Regions from separate parts of the Sphingobacterium hotanense genome, predicted to be linked through region 4. Evidence: riboswitches for the same ligand, from Rfam matches in the RefSeq annotation. Region 4 holds a riboswitch; each other region holds the start of a gene.
What was found. A riboswitch is a leader RNA that binds a small molecule or an ion and turns the genes downstream of it on or off. The one in region 4 is predicted to bind S-adenosylmethionine.
Positions count from the first base shown of each region.

Region 1 (5,020 bases), 1.2 Mb from region 4:
TGTTCAGATACATCGTAATGATCTCTTGTTTACTGTACTTATTTTCCAATTTGAATGCCGTCATCCATTCTTTGTACTTCGTCACAATAATTCCCACGCCGGGAATTTTGCCTAGCAGGCCTTGTGAATCTTTGTAACGAGTTCTGTATAGGTTTTTCGCTAACTGCTGTGTGATGGTACTCGCCCCCCTATCGCTTCCACCTACCGTAGACAAAACCCCTGCAAATAGACCAATGACGTCGACGCCATTGTGCTTATAAAAACGGACATCTTCTGTCGCGATTAATGCGTTAATGATATTGGGAGATATACTATCGAAAGGAACCGGATCACGATCTTGTTTGTAATAACGACCGATGAGCACGGAGTCTGCGGTATATAATTCAGAGGAAACGTTTAGGCTGGGCAACAAAATCTCTTTCTTCGTGGGAGATGCTCCAAACAGGCCTAGAAAGTTGATTTGTACCGCGCAAGTAAATAAAATAACGAAATAGATAATTATCAGTGCGATACGCAAGAATTTGTTTTTAACCCGTTTAAACATGAGGTAAATATGAACAAAACTTTGGAAAAAACTGTATTAAAACGCTTAAAAATGTACTTAGGTTTAAAAATTAACGAATTTTAACAGTTCGCTTTTTGAAGCACATTTCTCCTTGTGAATGAACAAGTATTGCCGCAAAAATTATACCTAAATCCAATTCCCTAAAATAATATATTGATCTTCATTAAATAATAATCGCTATTTTTACCATGATTTATAATCGGGGACATGTTAAAACAAACGTTACAGCAGAAATTATTACAAAAATTATCGCCTCAGCAGATTCAATTCATTAAACTTCTTCAAGTACCAACGGTATCGCTTGATGCCCGTATTAAAGAAGAATTGGAAGAAAATCCTGCGCTAGAAGACGGCAGTTTGGCCAATATGAATGAGCCTGTCGAGGAATATCCTGACAAGGATCCTGACGATGATTTTAACGCAGAAGAAAGCAACTACGAAGATGAATTTTCTGTAGATGAATATATCCAAGAAGATGATTATAAGGATTATGGTGGTGGTTATGATTCGGATGATGATGACAACAAGAAGGAAATGCCCATCGCTATCCAAGATTCATTCTTCGAGAACTTACAAAATCAGCTTGATTTGTTAGCTCTTTCCAATAAAGATTATTTAATCGGCCAACAGATTATCGGCAGTTTGGATGACGACGGATATTTGCGTCGCCCCATCCCCTCATTAATTGACGATTTAGCATTCTCGCAGAACGTTATCGTTGAAGAGAAGGATGTGGAAGAAATGTTGCGCATTATTCAGGAATTTGACCCTGCGGGTATTGGAGCACGAAGCTTACAAGAGTGTCTAGCGATACAATTGCGCAAAAAGGATCAAGAGAACCCGATTATCCAAAAGGCTATGCAGGTGGTTGAAAACTACCTCGAAGAGTTTACAAAGAAGCATTACGATAAAATCGAAAAACAATTGGGTGTCAACTCCGAAGAGCTTCGAGATATCGTCAATGAAATCCTTAAACTAAACCCAAAACCAGGTGATTCAGGAGCTGCAGCAGGAAAACAGCTTCACATTATCCCCGACTTCCATATCAGCAATAATGATGGTGTGCTGCACCTGACACTTAATGGCAGAAATGCACCCGAGCTGCGTGTATCCCGCTCTTATCAGGAAATGTTTGAACATTATGAGAAAGCGGAAAAGAACGATAAGAAGATGCGCGAAGCGGTACAGTTTGTAAAACAAAAACTCGACTCCGCAAAATGGTTTATCGACGCTATCAAACAACGGCAGCAGACACTCCTAAAAACCATGAACGCCATCATGGAATATCAATATGAGTATTTCTTAACTGGAGACGACCGTATGCTTAAGCCTATGATTCTGAAAGACATAGCAGACCGCATTGAAATGGATATTTCAACTGTATCCCGCGTTGCAAACTCCAAATACGTACAAACAGAATTCGGAACCTTCCTTCTTAAATCTTTCTTCTCCGAGGCTATCCAAACAGAGTCTGGCGAGGAAGTATCGAACAAGGAAGTGAAGAAAATCCTTGAAGAGTGCATTGCCAACGAAGACAAAAGAAAACCGCTTGCCGACGAGAAACTTACCGAAATCTTGAAAGAAAAAGGATATTCCATCGCTCGTAGAACAGTCGCGAAATACCGCGAAGCAATGAATATCCCGGTAGCAAGGTTGAGGAAGGAATTGTAAGATAGATATTAGATTTTAGACATTAGATATTAGAGCAAGGCGCCGATAAGGCGCCTTTCTTTTTGATCTTTTGTTTTTGAAGAGATAGGAGATATTTTCTTCAATTGATTTGAAGGGAAGGAAAGTTTGTCTTGGATTAGAAGAAGGAAGGTGAGTTAGTTCTGAACCAGGCAAGGAAGGATACAAAGATTCGCAGGATCCTGGCCATCCTTACATCCTTTTTTTCCTGGTTCAAGACAACATTTCCAACAAACACGACATCAGCCCCTATCCTGTCCATCCTTTTATCATTTTTTTCCTGGTTCAAGACAACATTGTCAACAAAGACAACAACACCAGCTCACCCCTCCTTTGGCTCAGACCCAATTCAAAGCCCTTTCAAAACCCTTTATTAACCCAATCAAGACCGCTCGGAAAGGGTTATGATATGGTTATAAAAAGCTTTTGATTAGTAGCATATTGCTACTTGTCCTTACTCCTCCTATTTAACCACTTAAGAACTGCTTTAGAGGACTCTAAAAATAATTTTTCACAAAAATTTGGATTTCTAAAATAATATCTACTAAATTTGTAGAGTATTCAGAATTGCGATAGCAATACCAACCGAGTGAAGACACCGCGGTGGTAAAACAATACGGGTATCATACCAAAATAAACGCAGTTGCTTTATTTAACCCTTTCTGAATGCAATTATGGTTAAACCCTTTTAATTCTTAATTGTATGTCAAACACAAAACCTTTACAACAGCACCTTGTAGAACAATTTAACAACTACTCTACTCAAGAACTTGTCATTCTCAACAACGATATCGTCAAATCAAATTGGGGCAAAAGTAAATCTGTTTTCCGCTCTGCCCTATTATCGGCATTATCGAAAAGAGGAATCGATCTTTCCGAGATTATCTCGAAAGAAGATGGAATAACATTGATTCAGCGAGTAGCAGTGCGTTTGGAAGCCAATAGAGTTATTGCTATTTAGGATAGTAGTTAGTATTTAGTAGTTAGTATTTAGACCTGGGGCGGAATTAGATGTAGGAAATTAGGCATTAGACTAGTCTATGAACTAGGAAGGGAAGGATTTAAGAATTAACAGGATCGAATCTAAGCTCTATTGTCTGATATCTAGTGTTTAGTCTGAACCAGGAAAGGAAGGATAAAAAGATATACAGGATCCTGTATATCTTTTTATCCTTCCTTTCCTGGTTCAAGACAAACTTTCTCTTCTTTTCTACGTCGGAAGCCAATACGCTACTATCTCACATCTAATGTCTTACATCTAATTCCGCCATAGGTCTAAATACTAACTACTAAATACTAATGCGAATTAAGGGTTGAAATATATTGGAAAAAGCTTCTTAAAAAGAGGGGTGAAAACTTGCATAAAAGCCTGATTATCAGTATACTTATAATGTTCCTTACGCATTATTAAACAACATGATCAATCAGGCCAAGGCTCTAAAATTAATAAAATTATACCAGTATGTGTGTGATAAATATGACAGTGAACTGCAATATTACTGTCAGCGATTTTCAAACAATAACAAACCTGACTTTACTGATCAGGAGGTTTTGACCATCTATTTATTCAGTGTGCACGAGGAACAGCGGCTAAGGATCAAGCAGATTCATAAATTCGCCTCGGATTATCTGATGGATTGGTTTCCCAAGCTAACTTCGTACGTAGCATTCAACACCCGTATCAACCGCCTTTTTGATGTTTTGAGATCTCTCTGTCAGTCAGTTGTAGAGGACTTTGCTCCAGAAGAGTGCTCCAGAGAATTTTCCCTACTGGACTCTATGCCCATCATAACCTGCAGTGGGACTAGAAGGGCAAAGGTAGCTCTGGAGATAATGGATAAAAGCTTCTGCTCAACGAAGAGGCTTTGGTATTTTGGATTAAAACTTCATGCGCTCAACAGCTATAACAAATCCACGCTGCCTCGTCCGGAAAGCATAGTAATAAGCAAGGCATCTGAAAGTGACCTGAACATATTTAAGGAGAATTGGGCATCCATCGCAGGTAGGACGTTCTTTGGTGACAAGATATACCGTGACGCCCCATTCTTCGAGTGGTTTTATAAAGAAAAAAAATCAATTATGTATACTCCGATAAGGGAAACCCAAGGAAAACCGGATTGTTTAAAAAACAGGGATCGTGCTTATAATGATCTGTTTTCAAGAGCAGTATCTAAGGTAAGACAACCAATCGAATCCTTTTTTAATTGGATAAATGAAAAAACACAGATACAAAACGCAAGTAAGGTCAGATCTACCAAAGGACTATTAGTACATGTGTTCGGTAAATTAACAGCCTGTTTCATAAAGCCTATTTTCAACCCTTAATTCGCATTACTAACTACTAGCTACCACTAAGCGCATACAACGCAAACGTTCCTAGCCAGTGTGAGCCCATGTAATCATCTTTTGCGGAGATATTTCCGATAGAAAATGCGATATGGTTTTCGGCAATTGCTTTCAGGCTTTCTAGTTCTGGAATTTGTTTTACGATTCCAAATAAGCAGGCAGCACGGCTATAGTTTAGACCATCAAGGTGAACCAATTTACCATCGGTACGATCTTTTACAACGGCAGGTTCTAATTTAAAGTCTTTATCAAATAGAACGGGCATAAAAGTCTTTAGCCAAGCATTGTATTCTTGCTTATCCATAATTTTGCTCATCAGAAAAGCTTCTTCCATGCAAGGAGAAAGGAAATCATTTCCGCTTGGTTCATAAGCAAGGTTACAATTAACGTCCTGCTTGAAATAACGAAGGCTACGTTCTT
Region 1 covers NZ_CP030848.1:1,871,560-1,876,579, reverse strand. Annotated here, with positions in the region: gene DSM08_RS07680 (penicillin-binding protein 1A) at 1-544, opposite strand, end outside; gene rpoN (RNA polymerase factor sigma-54) at 773-2,236, shown strand; SAM-I-IV-variant riboswitch at 2,807-2,900, shown strand; gene DSM08_RS07670 (5-oxoprolinase) at 2,958-3,215, shown strand; gene DSM08_RS07665 (transposase) at 3,671-4,579, shown strand; gene DSM08_RS07660 (DUF2891 domain-containing protein) at 4,596-5,020, opposite strand, start outside.
Region 1: it holds a riboswitch for S-adenosylmethionine, as region 4 does, so the genes downstream of both, DSM08_RS07670 (5-oxoprolinase) here and DSM08_RS13180 (O-acetylhomoserine aminocarboxypropyltransferase/cysteine synthase family protein) in region 4, are expected to answer to the same signal.

Region 2 (5,020 bases), 2.1 Mb from region 4:
CGATCCGTAGAGTGAAGTTGAAGCAGCGTCTTTCAGCACGGTTAGATTGGCGATATCATCGGGGTTTAAATCGCCTGGGCTGTACCCTACGATTACACCATCGATTACCCATAGTGGGCTAGTAACACCGTTTACCGATGCTTGTCCGCGGATAACAACAGCACCACGGGTTCCCGGTCTACCGGTACTTGGCGCTACATACACACCAGCAGCTTTACCGTTCAACATGTTCTCCACCGATGGAGTCGTTACGTCTCTAAGTTTTTGGCCGCTCACATTTTGTAATGCACCAGTTAAGCTTTCTTTCTTTTGTTGAATACCATAACCCACTACAACGACTTCATCTAAAGAATTTACAGATTCTTCCAAGTCGATATTCATGTTATTCGATTCGATTTTACGTTCTACTTTTTCATAGCCTACAGCGGAGATAATTAAGGTTTGGCCCACTTTAGCATTGATGGAGAAGGCTCCATTTTCATCTGTTGAAGAGATGATTTTTGGATCTTCTTTCACGCTGATGGTAACAGCGGCTAATGGTCCTGTAGCACCTTTAATAGTACCACTAACTACTTCTTGAAAAGCAAGGGCATGAATAGAACTGGATTCTTTTAGGTTAGATGCTAACACAGCATCTGGGGTAAGTAGGGCTAATGTCAGTACCGATGTAATTGGGTAAAACGTACTGGCAAGAAATGCCCTGGATAATCTTTTTTTGCACATAAGCGTCTTGTTTAATAAAAGTAGATCTTGGCTACACAATTTAGTATTGTTGCGGCAATATTAACTTTTTGTAAATAGAATGCTATATCATTTTTGAACTCAATCGTTTGCGTATTTTCATGCAAACGATTGCATATGCAACATCGTGTAAATGGCTTTTTCATGTAAATAGTAACATTTTTGATATCATTAAGTTGCTTCAACAACTATGTATCAATTAATTATATCCCTGTCATTTTGCCTGATTTTCATTGTTTTTTGATTTTCCTAATTGTTAAATTGGACGGTATTGCAGCGGCGTGCCTTAGGCGTTTTATTGTCCGATTATTTCTGTACTTTTGTATTTAAATTCATGCTATGACAATCGATCAAACATTCTATATAGGTTACATCAGTAAAACCCGCGGCTTGAAAGGGGAGGTGCAATTATTCTTTGAATTTGAGGACTATATGGATTTGGATTTTGATGTATTGTTTCTCGAGGTGAATAAGAAGTTAGTACCCTACTTCGTTGATACGTTGAAGATGCACAACAATAGTACGGCTTACGCTACTTTTGAGGACATCGATCATATTGATAAGGCCCAGCCTTTGATCAAGAAGAAAATGTATTTGCCGCTAGATCAGAAGCCTGAGCGCGATCCCGATGATTTCCGTTACACGGATTTAGTAGGTTACATGGCAATTGAAGAGGAAGAAGGTGAGCTTGGGGAGATTACACAGGTACAAGAGATGCCGCAGCAGTTCATCGCTACGGTCGATATGGATGGCACGGAAGTGATGTTCCCATTGAACGAAAACTTCATTGTAGGCATAGATCCTGAGGAACAGGTTGTTGTACTTCGTCTTCCTGAGGGATTGATCGATATGTATTTCGAGCAGTAGAACGGCGTTTTCGATATTTTTCCATTTTATTTTCTGGTTTTCATTTTGAGTTCTTGCTTCTATTAGCGATATTAGCCCTCGCTTATAGAGAAAGGCAGAGGGACTAGACCCGCTGAAGCCTTAGCAACCTGTCCCTTGACAAGGTGCTAAATTCTACCCCGATAGGGAAAGATAAGCTGAAACTCAGGTATCGCTGTGTTTTCTCTAAGCCTAAAGGAATTTTATGAAAATCGTAGACCACATTAAGAACGCACAGGGTAAGACCCTATATTCATTTGAGTTATTGCCACCGGCAAAAGGACAGGGAATTCAGAGTATTTTCAAGACCATGGATGAGCTTATGGAGTTCAATCCGCCTTTCATCGATGTTACTTACCATCGCGAGGATTACCTGTATAAACAGCATTCCAGTGGTCTATTAGAGCGTGTTGCCTATCGTAAGCGTCCGGGCACTGTTGCTATCTGTGCTGCGATTATGAGTAAGTATAAGGTGGATGCGGTTCCGCATTTGATCTGTGGCGGTTTTACGAAAGAGGAGACCGAGAATGCCTTGATCGATTTAAACTTTTTGGGTATCGATAATGTGTTGGTACTACGCGGAGACGCGAGAAAAGGTGATTCGGACTTTATACCGACGGTTGGTGGTCATGCCTATGCGACGGATCTTCTGGAGCAGGTCGTTGATATGAACAATGGTCGTTATCTGCATGAGGATATCGAGAGCTCGGCAAAGACCGACTTCTGTATCGGAGTGGCGGGCTATCCGGAGAAGCACTTCGAGGCACCAAACTTTAATACAGACTTTAAATGGTTGAAGAAGAAGGTGGAAATGGGTGCGGAGTTTATTGTTACGCAAATGTTCTTCAACGTGGAGAAGTACAAGGAATTTGTGACGAAATGTCGTGAGCATGGTATCCATGTTCCGATTATTCCGGGTTTGAAACCCCTGACAACGAAGAATCAGTTGATTACGCTTCCTCGAATCTTTCACTTGGATATCCCTGAGGAATTGAGCGATGCTGTGGATGCATGTAAGACTAATGCGGATGTGCGCCAGGTAGGCGAGGAGTGGTTAGTGCAACAGTGTAAAGAACTGATTGAGTTTGGCGCGCCGGTACTACATTTCTATACAATGAGTAATCCGGGACCGACGAAGAAGATTGTAGAAAAATTAGTTTAGATATTAGAGTTAGATAATAGATTTTAGACATTAGATATTAGAGCGTGGAGCCGATGATTTAGATTTCGGTTTTGTGCTATAAGATACAGGAGCCAAGACGAGAGTCTTGGTTTTTTGATTTTGGTGTTTTTGGGGAACTCTGATTGATTGTTTTTAATATTTTATTGGGCGAGTGGTTTGGGGGGCTTAATTTCTGTTAAAATTTGTTAAGCGAAGCGCAGTTTCTGGTTTTCAGTTTATCTTTATTCGGAATTACTAACCTATACTCTTATGAGCTATCAAAAACTGAATAACCTTCTCGGCTGGAGCTGTGGAATCTTGGCAACAATAGTTTATGTAATGAGCGTTGAAAAGTCAAGTAGCTGGTGGGATACGGGCGAATTTATTGCTTCGGCACATAAGTTAGAGGTTGTTCATCAACCTGGGGCACCCTTGTTTCTGATGATACAGAATGTGTTTTCAAATTTTGCAATGGGCGATGTCAGTAAGGCGGCATATTGGATGAATATCGGTTCAGCAATTTGCAGCGGTTTGACGATTGTATTTCTATTTTGGACAATCAGTGCTATTGCGAAGAAACTGGTTCTGAGCGATGGGGAATGGACCTCGGTAAAGTTGTATCAGGTTTTTGGAGCCGCGATTGTGGGTTCGTTGGCTTATAGTTTTACGGATTCTTTCTGGTACTCGGCAGTGGAGTCGGAGGTTTATTCGATGTCGTCACTATGTACTGCCGTTGTATTTTGGTTGGCGTTGAAATGGGATGCACGGGCAGATGAAGCGGATAGTAATAAATGGTTATTGGCGATTGCCTATGTAATGGGGCTTTCTATCGGGGTGCACTTGTTGAATCTTCTGACTATTCCGGTGATTGCTTTGATGATATATTTCCGCAGGACGAACAAGGTCGAGTGGAAGGGGATTGCTAAATCCTTAGGTTGGGGCGTACTGGCCTTAGCATTTGTGCTATGGGGCGTTATTCAGTATAGCGTTCGCTTTGCTGCTAATTTCGACCTTTTCTTTGTCAATAGTTTGGGACTTCCGTTTGGATCGGGTGTGGCGTTTTTTATAGTGCTTTTAGTTGCTGGGATTGTTTTCGGGCTTTATTATGCTGCTCGTAGAGCAAAGCCGATTATGCATTTGGCGCTGTTGAGTTTGAGTTTTATCTTTTTAGGATTCGGATCTTATAGCCTGTTATTGATTCGCGCACAAACGAATATTTCTTTGAACAACTATGATCCGGATAATGCCTTCAATTTATTGAGTTATTTAAGTCGGGAGCAATATCAATCGGAGCCTTTATTTAAAGGGCAGACTTTTGATGCGCGTCCCGTTGATATGACGTCCGGTTCGACCTATAGAAAGGATGCGGATCGCTATACCAGGATCAGCAGCAATAACCGCTATGTTTATGATAAAGAGATGTTGTTCCCACGGATATATAGCGATAAACATACGGCATTTTACCGTCAGTATTTAAATATTCCTGAGGGGCAGTCGCCTAGTATGGGCGATAACTTGAAGTTCTTCTTCAATTATCAGTTGAACCATATGTATGCTCGCTACTTCCTGTGGAACTTCGTTGGGCGTCAGAACGATGTGCCTAGTCAGGGGCAGGTTTATGCGGGCAATTGGTTGTCGGGAATCACATTTCTTGATAATCTCCGTTTGCCTGGACAGTCGCATTTGTCAAATAGCATGTTAAAGGATCCGAGCAGGAATACTTATTTTTTCTTGCCTTTATTGCTTGGTTTTCTTGGGATATTATGGCAGTTGAAGAAGAGCAAGAAGGATACGGCTATTTTGGGATTGCTGTTCTTTTTCACTGGTTTGGCAATCGTGATTTACTTGAATCAGACGCCTAATCAGCCTAGGGAAAGAGATTATGCTTACGCGGGATCATTTTACGTATTTGCGATCTGGATTGGATTAGGGGTAGTTGCTGTTGTGGACTTGTTAACGAAATTAGTGAAGGTTCCGGCGAAGACCTTAGCTTTGGCAAGTTCTGCTATCTGTTTGCTGGCTGTTCCGACTTTACTGTTGAAGGAAAATTGGAATGATCACAATCGATCGGAGCGTATGATGACCAGAGATTTTGCAATGAACATGCTGAATTCTTGTGCGCCAAATGCAATCCTATTCACCTATGCGGACAACGATACTTTCCCGCTGTGGTATTTGCAGGAGGTAGAAGGTGTTAGACCGGATGTACGGGTGTTGAATTATGGTTATCTG
Region 2 covers NZ_CP030848.1:686,131-691,150, forward strand. Annotated here, with positions in the region: gene DSM08_RS02770 (SusC/RagA family TonB-linked outer membrane protein) at 1-723, opposite strand, end outside; gene rimM (ribosome maturation factor RimM) at 1,081-1,608, shown strand; SAM riboswitch class I at 1,688-1,786, shown strand; gene DSM08_RS02780 (methylenetetrahydrofolate reductase) at 1,832-2,788, shown strand; gene DSM08_RS02785 (glycosyltransferase family 117 protein) at 3,059-5,020, shown strand, end outside.
Region 2: it holds a riboswitch for S-adenosylmethionine, as region 4 does, so the genes downstream of both, DSM08_RS02780 (methylenetetrahydrofolate reductase) here and DSM08_RS13180 (O-acetylhomoserine aminocarboxypropyltransferase/cysteine synthase family protein) in region 4, are expected to answer to the same signal.

Region 3 (5,020 bases), 2.2 Mb from region 4:
CCTTCGAGGTAATCGAAAGCAAACTTGGGAATTCTTGATTTAGCTTTACGCTTTAAATCAGTTACTGAAGGATATTTTGAATTGTATTTGAATAGTATTTTTTTACTCATGGATCTAAAATGATCGGTTAGAACGTTAAACGTCTAAATTAAGGCAAATAATCGATAAGACTGTCCTGTACTTTGATGTGCAGGATAGAAAATCGGTAATTATCAAAATAATGGGGCTTACTCTTTTATCTCGAGTTTCTCTACAACAGATCGGTGTCCCGATTTCCCATAGAAAATAATATGGTCCACCTTGGTTCCAAGGCCCGAAGTTCCCTCCTTCTGCTGAATAAAAATACGATCTACACGCATCTTCACGTTGTTCACCGTGGTTTCAACATAGGAACCCTTATTTGACTTGATGTGCAGGAAAAACTTTTGGCTTGGCAGCGACACGATTGATGCCTCGTAGGAATCTGAATCCACTACTTGCGTAGAGATGCCATAGGCGAAATTCCGCTGAATTACAGAGAGCGGCTTTATCTTGCCGTCCTCATCAAATAATTCACGATACACTTCGATCGGATCCTTCTTATTGATGTTGCCATCATCAAGTCGATTCAAAGCGTAGATATAAGTATTATGCCCCCGATTATGTTGGATATAAAACAAAACATCTTTCATATTCGAGGGTTTTGGGTATCCTGATTGTGCTAGAACCGGGAGGATCAAGTTAATCAGGCAGACTAATAGCAGCGTATGCTTCATGTGATATGAAATTTGCTTTAAATTACAGCAAATTATATTAAGTAGAAGTAAAGTTTTAGTAAAAGATTTTAATCTACTCCACCGCCGCGGTTCATGAATTTTGAAATTAACCAAATAATCAAGGCAACAACAATAACTACCATGATAATGCCGGACCACATCCCCGCTTTAAAGATACCCTCAATTGCAGCACAACTACTCAATAAACTAGTCACCGCAAAAACCATTAATCCTAATGTCAATCTATTCATATTTTATTTCCTTTACTATTAAAAACAACCATAGCTACAAATAGTTTGAGTACAAAGCCCGAATCGAACTTCGTTTCTCGATACATCATACTAATGATTTGTAAACCAACATGCTACCGAAAAGCGATTGGAACGATCTGTATAAATGTTTATCCAAGAAAATAAACAAAAACGGTCTGCATATCACTACGCAGACCGTTTCATACGATATTTTATATTACTACAAGCTTAGTTTATTCAGCTCTTAAAATCTTAGCGGCTTCCACCATAGATTCTAATGCTGCTTTTGTCTCAGGCCAAGCACGAGTTTTCAAACCACAGTCAGGGTTAACCCATAATTGCTCAGCAGGAACTACCGCTTTTGCTTTACGAAGTAAATTCACCATTTCTTCCGTGCTAGGAACGCGTGGAGAGTGGATATCATATACACCAGGACCAATATCGTTTGGATATTTAAAGTCAGCAAATGCATCTAATAATTCCATTTGAGAACGTGAAGTCTCAATCGTGATCACGTCAGCATCCATTGCAGCGATATCTTGAATGATATCGTTGAATTCTGAGTAACACATGTGTGTGTGGATCTGCGTATCATCATCAACGTTTGACGAAGAAACGCGGAATGAACGTACAGCCCAATCTAAATATGCTTGTTGATCTGCTTTACGCAATGGTAGACCTTCGCGAATAGCTGGCTCATCAATTTGAATAATTTTGATACCTGCTTTTTCTAATGCCTGAACTTCGTCAAGAATAGCTAAAGCGATTTGATATGTCGTTGTTGAACGAGGTTGATCATTACGCACGAAAGACCATTGTAAGATCGTAACAGGACCTGTCAACATCCCTTTCACTGGACGGTTAGTCAACGATTGTGCATAAGCTGACCAACGTACAGTCATGTCTTCAGGACGGTATACATCACCATAAATTACCGGAGGTTTAACGCAACGAGAACCGTAGGATTGAACCCATCCGTTTTGAGTAAATGCATATCCTGCTAATTGCTCACCGAAGTACTCAACCATGTCGTTACGCTCGAATTCACCGTGTACTAATACATCGATATCTAATTCTTCCTGTAAACGGATTGTTCTTTCAGTTTCTTCAGCGATTTCTTTGTCGTATTGCTCTTGTGAGATTGCTCCTTTTTTCAAATCAGCTCTCCATTTACGAACATCTTTCGTTTGTGGGAATGAACCGATTGTTGTAGTTGCGAATCCTGGCAAGTTAAATTTAGCTTGTTGAGCAGCTTTACGTGCGTCAAAAGGAGAAGTACGTTTTGCATCATCATCAGTAATGTTGCTAACGCGTTCTTTAACCTCTGGCTTGTGGATCAATGGAGAAGTACGACGGCTTTCTGCAGCAGCTTTGTTAGCTTCGAAACGTTCTTGAGTCGCAGCATCAACTTCACCTTCTGCTAATACCGCTAAGTCCTTAACTTCCGCTAATTTTTGTTTAGCAAATGCTAACCAGTTTTTAACTTCTTTAGGAAGCGACTCTTCGTTATTTTCGTTATCTAAATCAAATGGAACGTGCAATAATGACGATGAAGGAGCAACCCATACGCGGTCTTTACCTAAAGCATCAACTGCTTGTTTGATTTTTACTAAAGAGTTTTCGTAATCATTTTTCCAGATATTTCTTCCTTCGACAATACCTAAAGATAAAGTCAATGAAGCTGGAACTTTTGATAATATAGTGTCAAGCTGTTTTTCACCACGAACTAAGTCTAGGTGTAACGCGTATACCGGAAGACTAACTGCTGTGTCTTCGTTGTCGCGTAGAGCTTCGAAATATGTAGCAACGATTAATTTAACGCCTTTCGCAGCAGCAGCAAGTTTTTCAAAAACTTTACCGTACAATGCGCGAGTAGCATCATCAATATCAAGCGCTAAGAAAGGTTCGTCGATTTGAACGTATTGAGCACCAGCTTCCGCTAACTTTGATAAGATTTCTTCGTATACAGGAAGTAAGTTATCGATAAGGTCGATACGGTTAAATCCTGATTCTTTTTCCTTACCTAATAATAAGTAAGAGATTGGGCCAATGATAACTGGTTTAGTCTCAATACCCAATTGTTTAGCTTCGTTATATTCGCTTAAGAATTTTTCAGAAGTTAATTTGAATTCTTGGTTTTTTACAAACTCAGGAACGATATAGTGGTAGTTCGTGTCGAACCATTTTGTCATTTCCATAGCAGTAACATCTACGCCACCCTCTTGGAAACCACGAGCCATCGCAAAATATAAGTCTAAGTTATATTGGCGATCGATTTTATTTAATAATGAATTGTAACGAGCAGGGATTGCACCTACAGTTAAAGATAAGTCCAATACTTGATCGTAAAATGAGAAGTCATTCGATGGGATCAAATCGATACCCGCTTCTTGTTGAGTCTTCCAGTTGCCTTCACGGATTTTCAGTCCAGCTTGCAATAATTCTTCCGCGCTAATTTTCTTCGCCCAGTAAGCTTCGTTAGCTTTCTTTAGCTCGCGGAATGCACCCACACGTGGGTATCCTAAGTTGTTCGTTAATAACATACAGTATTGAATAAATTTTTAATCTACTATTTTACTTTGCTAGAGAAGGCCACTTAGGACTAGTGAACTTGGCTTATCATTCCTTTTTCAAAGGTAGAATTTAGCACCTTGTCAAGAGACAGGTTGCTAAGGCTTCATCGGGTCTATTCCCTCTGCCTTTCTCTATAAGCGACGGCTAAGATATGGAGAAGAATTGAATAAAACAAAAAAAGTAGTTAGTATTTAGTAGTTAGTAGTTAGACCTATGGCGGAAATTGATTTTAGATGTTAGATATTGGAATTTGCCTTGAAGAAAGGAAAGGAAGGATGCAAGGATGAGCAGGATATTTGGCATGCGGTAAAAGTGAGGGACAAATTGCCCACCATAGTTCTTTATACTAAGTACTAACTACTAAATACTATTTCTGAACCAGGAAAGGAAGGATTCAAGGATTGACAGGATCAGGTATAGTGGAGAATGATGGGATTCAGATCATAATCGTGCGTTTCAGAAGACGTTTCACTAAACGTCTCCTATAAAAAATATAATTCATCCACTATCAAACGTAATACACGATCCTGCTCACCCTTTTATCCTTCCTTTCCCTGTTCAAAACAAAATTCCCTTCCTTTCCTATTTCAAAGACAAAATCCCAATTCTAAAATCCTTCCTTTCTTCAAAACAAACCACAAAAAAACCTGCATTGCTGCAGGTTCTTAAATCTTACATCTAATATCTGATGTCTAATATCTAATATCTAATAACGATACGCTTCCGGCTTGTAAGGGCCTTCTACCGTAACACCGATATATTCTGCTTGTTCTTGTGTTAGTTCTTCTAACTCTACACCGATATGTGCTAAGTGTAAACGAGCAACTTTCTCATCTAAGTGTTTAGGAAGTGTGTACACTTGCTTTTCGTATTGATCTGTGTTTGTCCACAACTCTAATTGCGCTAAAGTTTGGTTAGTGAACGAGTTTGACATTACGAAAGAAGGGTGACCAGTTGCACATCCTAAGTTTACTAAACGGCCTTCGGCTAATAAGATAATATCCTTACCGTCGATTGTATATTTATCAACTTGCGGTTTGATTTCCACTTTAGTAGATCCGTAGTTGTCATTTAACCAGGCAACATCGATTTCATTATCGAAGTGTCCGATATTACAAACTACAGTTTTATCTTTCATTGCTTTGAAGTGTTCCGGACGAACGATATCCTTATTACCTGTTGTGGTTACTACGATGTTTGCTTCAACAATCGCATCAGCCATTTTCTTCACTTCGTAGCCTTCCATTGCCGCTTGCAACGCACAGATAGGGTCAATTTCCGTAACGATTACGCGTACTCCAGCAGAACGTAAAGATTCTGCGGAACCTTTACCTACATCTCCGTAGCCTGCTACAACCGCAACCTTACCGGCCAACATTAAGTCAGTAGCACGGCGGATCGCATCTACTAAAGACTCACGGCAGCCATATTTGTTATCAA
Region 3 covers NZ_CP030848.1:805,430-810,449, reverse strand. Annotated here, with positions in the region: gene DSM08_RS03285 (alpha-hydroxy acid oxidase) at 1-110, opposite strand, end outside; gene DSM08_RS03280 (DUF4833 domain-containing protein) at 228-755, opposite strand; gene DSM08_RS03275 (hypothetical protein) at 824-1,006, opposite strand; gene metE (5-methyltetrahydropteroyltriglutamate--homocysteine S-methyltransferase) at 1,240-3,549, opposite strand; SAM riboswitch class I at 3,620-3,720, opposite strand; gene ahcY (adenosylhomocysteinase) at 4,287-5,020, opposite strand, start outside.
Region 3: it holds a riboswitch for S-adenosylmethionine, as region 4 does, so the genes downstream of both, metE (5-methyltetrahydropteroyltriglutamate--homocysteine S-methyltransferase) here and DSM08_RS13180 (O-acetylhomoserine aminocarboxypropyltransferase/cysteine synthase family protein) in region 4, are expected to answer to the same signal.

Region 4 (5,020 bases):
TCTCCGCGCTGGGCAATTTCCTATAAATTTAAAGCAGAGCGTGTAGAAACCATCTTGAAGAGCATCAGCTATCAAGTTGGGAGAACGGGTGCAGTAACCCCTGTTGCTAATTTGCAACCTGTGCTATTGGCAGGAACAACCGTAAAGAGGGCATCCCTGCATAATGCGAATGAAATTGCACGTTTGGATCTGCATGAAGGCGATACGGTATTTGTAGAAAAAGGCGGTGAAATTATCCCGAAGATTATCTCTGCAAATGTAGAAAAACGTCCTGCGGGCGCTGTTGCTATTGTCTACCCTACGCACTGTCCGGAATGTGGAACCGAGCTTATCCGTCAGGAGGGCGAAGCCGTTCATTATTGTCCGAATGAGGATGGTTGCAGACCGCAAATCGTTGGAAAGCTTCAACACTTTATCGGTCGCAAGATGATGGATGTGCAAGGTCTTGGTGATGAGACAATAGAAACTTTCTATCGCTTAGGCTTGGTTTCTAAGATTTCAGATCTATATGCATTGAAAGATCATCAGGATAAGCTAGTAGGCTTAGAAAGATTTGGTCAAAAGTCTATCGACAATATGTTAGCCGGTCTGGAGGCATCTAAACAAAAGCCATTTGAAAAAGTATTGTTTGGCTTAGGGATTCGTCATATCGGCGAGACAGTCGCCAAAAAATTAGCACAGCATTTTAAGAATATCGATGCTATCGCGGCAGCATCTGCTCAAGAGATTGAATCAGTTCCGGATATCGGTTTCCGTATTGCGGAGAGTGTACATTTTTACCTGAACCAGCCCGAGCATTGGGAAGAGATTGAGAAGTTGAAAGCGGCGGGTCTACAATTTGAAATAGAGGAGAAAGAAATTGTGCTTGCCGGCGACGGTCTTTCTGGTCAGACGTTCTTGATATCAGGCGTCTTTGCCGACTACTCTCGTGAAGAGCTTACAGCACTGATTGAATCGCATGGTGGTAAGATGCTCAGCGGGATATCCGCGAAATTGAACTACCTAGTTGCCGGGGATAAGATGGGGCCATCGAAATTGGCAAAGGCTGAGAAGCTGGGCGTACCGATTATTTCGGAAGGCGAGCTATTAGCAATGATTAACAAATAGAATACATACATTAAATAATTATATACGAATGAATGAGCTTCAAGGAGCAGGTGTAGCCATCGTTACACCTTTTAATGCAGACGGATCTGTGGATTATGAGACCCTGGGTAGGCTGATTGACTACCAAATTCATGGGGGAATTGATTACATCGTTTCTTTGGGAACAACTGGCGAAACAGCCACATTGTCGAAGGAGGAGCGAAAGCAGGTTTGGGCATTTACTTCGAAGCATGTAGATAAACGCATTCCCTTGGTTGCGGGCATTGGCGGCAATAACACCATGGAAATTGTAGAGCAGGTTAAGAATTTCGATGTATTGGATTATATCGCAATTCTATCGGTATCTCCATACTATAACAAGCCTACGCAAGAGGGAATTTACCAACACTATAAAGCGATTGCTGAGGCCTCTCCCCTTCCGATTATCTTGTACAATGTACCGGGAAGAACGGGCAGCAATATGACCGCTGCAACTACCGTTAGACTAGCAAATGATTTTAAGAACATTATTGCTATCAAAGAAGCGTCAGGCAGTTTTGCACAGTTCAGCGAAATTCTACGTGATAAGCCAGCAGATTTTATGTTGATTTCAGGTGATGATCCTGCTACCCTGCCAATGATTGCTTTGGGAGCCGTAGGTATTATTTCAGTTGTTGGAAATGCTTATCCAAACAAGGTATCAGCGTTAGCACACCTATGTTTAGAAGGTAATTTTGAGCAAGCGAGAATTATACATTCAGACCTTCTTCGCATTACCGACCTATGTTTTATCGAAGGTAATCCAGCAGGGGTTAAATACATCCTGAAGCAAAAAGGATTTGGTGAAGACACGGTTCGTTTGCCACTCGTTCCGGTTGGTAAGCAGACGCAGGAAGGCATAGCTCAGGAAATCAAAAAACTTTCTTAGTATTTGTTTCTAAATAATTTGCGGAGATACAGCTACTAATGGATTTCTTTTCGCGTAAAGTTTTTATTTTAGGTATCTTTTTTGCGGATTGCAGACAAATAAATATAAGAACATGGAAACCACAACAAACCAACAGCCTAAGAAAGGTGGATCAATGATCGGCAAGTTTATCAGCTGGACGCTATTAATTGTTGTCCTAATCGTTGCAGGTTGGGTCTATTGGAATTATTACAATGTTTTTGGCGAGGGCGTAAAATCCGGCGTCTTGAACTATGCTGTTAAGAAAGGTAATATATTTAAGACCTATGAAGGAAAACTGATTCAAGAAGGCTTTGGCGCAACTAAAACCGGTACAGGATTAACGAGCAATCAGTTTGAGTTTTCTGTGGAGAACGATTCTATCTATCGTATTCTGGAAGTGAACAGCGGAAAAGTATTCGATCTTCACTACAAGGAATACCGTGGTGTATTGCCATGGCGTGGAAACACGGTCTACATCGTCGACCAGATTATCCAAATGCGCGATTTAAAACCTGGTTCTTATTAAGCTGAGGCTATTATCAGATTGATATTTTTGCAAGCTTCTGAGTTCGATATTTTCAATACTTATCGAATTCAGAAGCTTGTTTATTAAAAAAACATTGCATAATTGATTTTAGCAATGTATATTTGCGCAGTGCCGAGCAATTGGCACCTAATCAAAACCCTTCAAAACGATTGGTCTTGATTTATAAAGAAGTGGCGAGAGACTGGCTCAAAGACCCACTGGCAACCTTCAATAACGATTGAAAAGGTGCCAATTCCTGTCCAAAGCAATTAAGCTGAGGAGCATATAAATGACAAAAGACTATGACTTCAACATTTACAAATTCTTTTATTGGATTTTCTAGCGGCAAACCTGCTAGCAACTCTTCTTATACTATCTTTTTCGTCGTGAACACCTGTTCACGAATGCGATAGTCGTCGGTATTCCCAGATTCCTTGGATAAGGAATCCTCATACCTCTACATGACGACCAAAGCTTAGCGATTAAAGAACAGAATTCATTATTTATCATTTTAAAAAATTACAACAATGGCTGATATTAAGAACTTAAAATTTGAAACATTACAGGTACATGCAGGACAAGAAGTAGACCCTACTACTGGTTCTAGAGCATTGCCTATCTACCAAACATCGTCTTACGTATTTGAAAATGCAGAGCACGGTGCTAATCTATTCGCATTAAAACAATTCGGAAATATTTATACCCGTATTATGAACCCGACAACGGATGTGTTTGAAAAGCGCATCGCTGCATTGGAGGGAGGTGTTGCAGCAGTTGCTGTTGCTTCGGGACAAGCCGCACAATTCATCGCTTTAACGAATATCTTAGAGGCAGGTGACAACTTTGTATCGGGTGCAAACCTATACGGTGGTACATACAATCAATTTAAAGTTTCATTTAAACGTTTAGGCATCGAAGCCCGCTTTGCAGAAGATACTGATGCTGATAAAATTGAAGCTTTGATTGATGATAAAACAAAAGCTATCTACGTAGAGACTATCGGAAATCCGAGCTACAACATCCCGGATTTTGAGCGCATTGCTGCTGTTGCGAAGAAGTACGACCTTCCATTAATCGTGGACAATACATTCGGTGCTGGAGGTTATTTGTTTAAACCATTGGAGCATGGAGCGAACGTTGTTGTTGAATCTGCAACAAAATGGATTGGTGGACATGGTACTAGTATCGGTGGTGTCATCATCGATGGTGGTAACTATAACTGGGGAAATGGCAAATTCAAACAATTCTCAGAACCTTCAGAAGGATATCATGGATTAGTTTTCGCTGATGTATTTGGTGAGAATGGTCCTTTTGGAAACATACAGTTTGCAATTAGAGCGCGCGTAGAAGGCTTGAGAGACTTCGGCCCTGCCCTATCTCCATTCAACTCTTTCTTATTGGTACAAGGCTTAGAAACCTTGTCATTACGCGTTCAGCGTCATGTTGATAACACCTTAGAGATTGCACAATGGTTGGATGCGCATCCACAAGTGGAAAAAGTTAGCTACCCCGGATTGAAAAATCACCCATATCATCAAAATGCGCAGAAGTATTTAAAGAATGGCTACGGTGCTGTTTTATCATTCACTGTTAAAGGCGGTGTTGAGAAAGCAAATGACTTCATCGATGCTTTGCAATTGATCAGCCACCTAGCGAATGTTGGGGATGCGAAGACGTTAATTATCCACCCTGCTGCAACAACGCATCAGCAATTAAGTGCTGAAGACCAAGCTAAGGCTGGCGTACTTCCAGGACAACTAAGATTATCGGTAGGTATTGAGCATATCGACGATATCAAAGCAGATCTAGAACAAGCTTTTGAGAAAATCAAGTAGGTATAAGCACCAATTGATTGCAAATAAGATTACAAAAACGAAAAAGAACACTAAAAGAATACCATGAGTAAAAAACTTGTTATCGGGATGTTTGGGTTCGGCGTTGTCGGCCAAGGATTGTACGATATTATCAAGACGAAGGATTTAAATCTAGAGATTAAGAAATTTGTTATCAAAAATCCCGATAAGAAAAGAAGCCTTCCTGCTGAACTATTCACTACCGATGCAAACGCTATATTAGAAGATCCGGAAATCAATACCGTTGTTGAGTTAATTGACGATGCCGATGCTGCATTCGAGATCACAAAGCGCGCCTTATCATCTGGCAAGAACGTCGTGTCAGCAAATAAGAAAATGATTGCTACACATTTAGAAGAGCTCGTTGAAATTCAACATCAGCATGGCACTTCGCTATTATATGAAGGTGCGGTTTGCGGAAGTATTCCGATCATCCGTAATCTTGAAGAGTATTATGATAACGAGTTGTTGCACTCGGTGAGCGGAATTTTCAATGGATCCTCGAATTACATTCTTTCTAAGATTTTCAATGAAGATCAAAGCTATGATGTTGCTTTGAAGAAAGCACAAGATTTGGGTTTTGCAGAAACCGACCCTACATTAGAT
Region 4 covers NZ_CP030848.1:3,115,811-3,120,830, forward strand. Annotated here, with positions in the region: gene ligA (NAD-dependent DNA ligase LigA) at 1-1,107, shown strand, start outside; gene dapA (4-hydroxy-tetrahydrodipicolinate synthase) at 1,136-2,014, shown strand; gene DSM08_RS13175 (hypothetical protein) at 2,127-2,561, shown strand; SAM riboswitch class I at 2,740-2,853, shown strand; gene DSM08_RS13180 (O-acetylhomoserine aminocarboxypropyltransferase/cysteine synthase family protein) at 3,089-4,396, shown strand; gene DSM08_RS13185 (homoserine dehydrogenase) at 4,460-5,020, shown strand, end outside.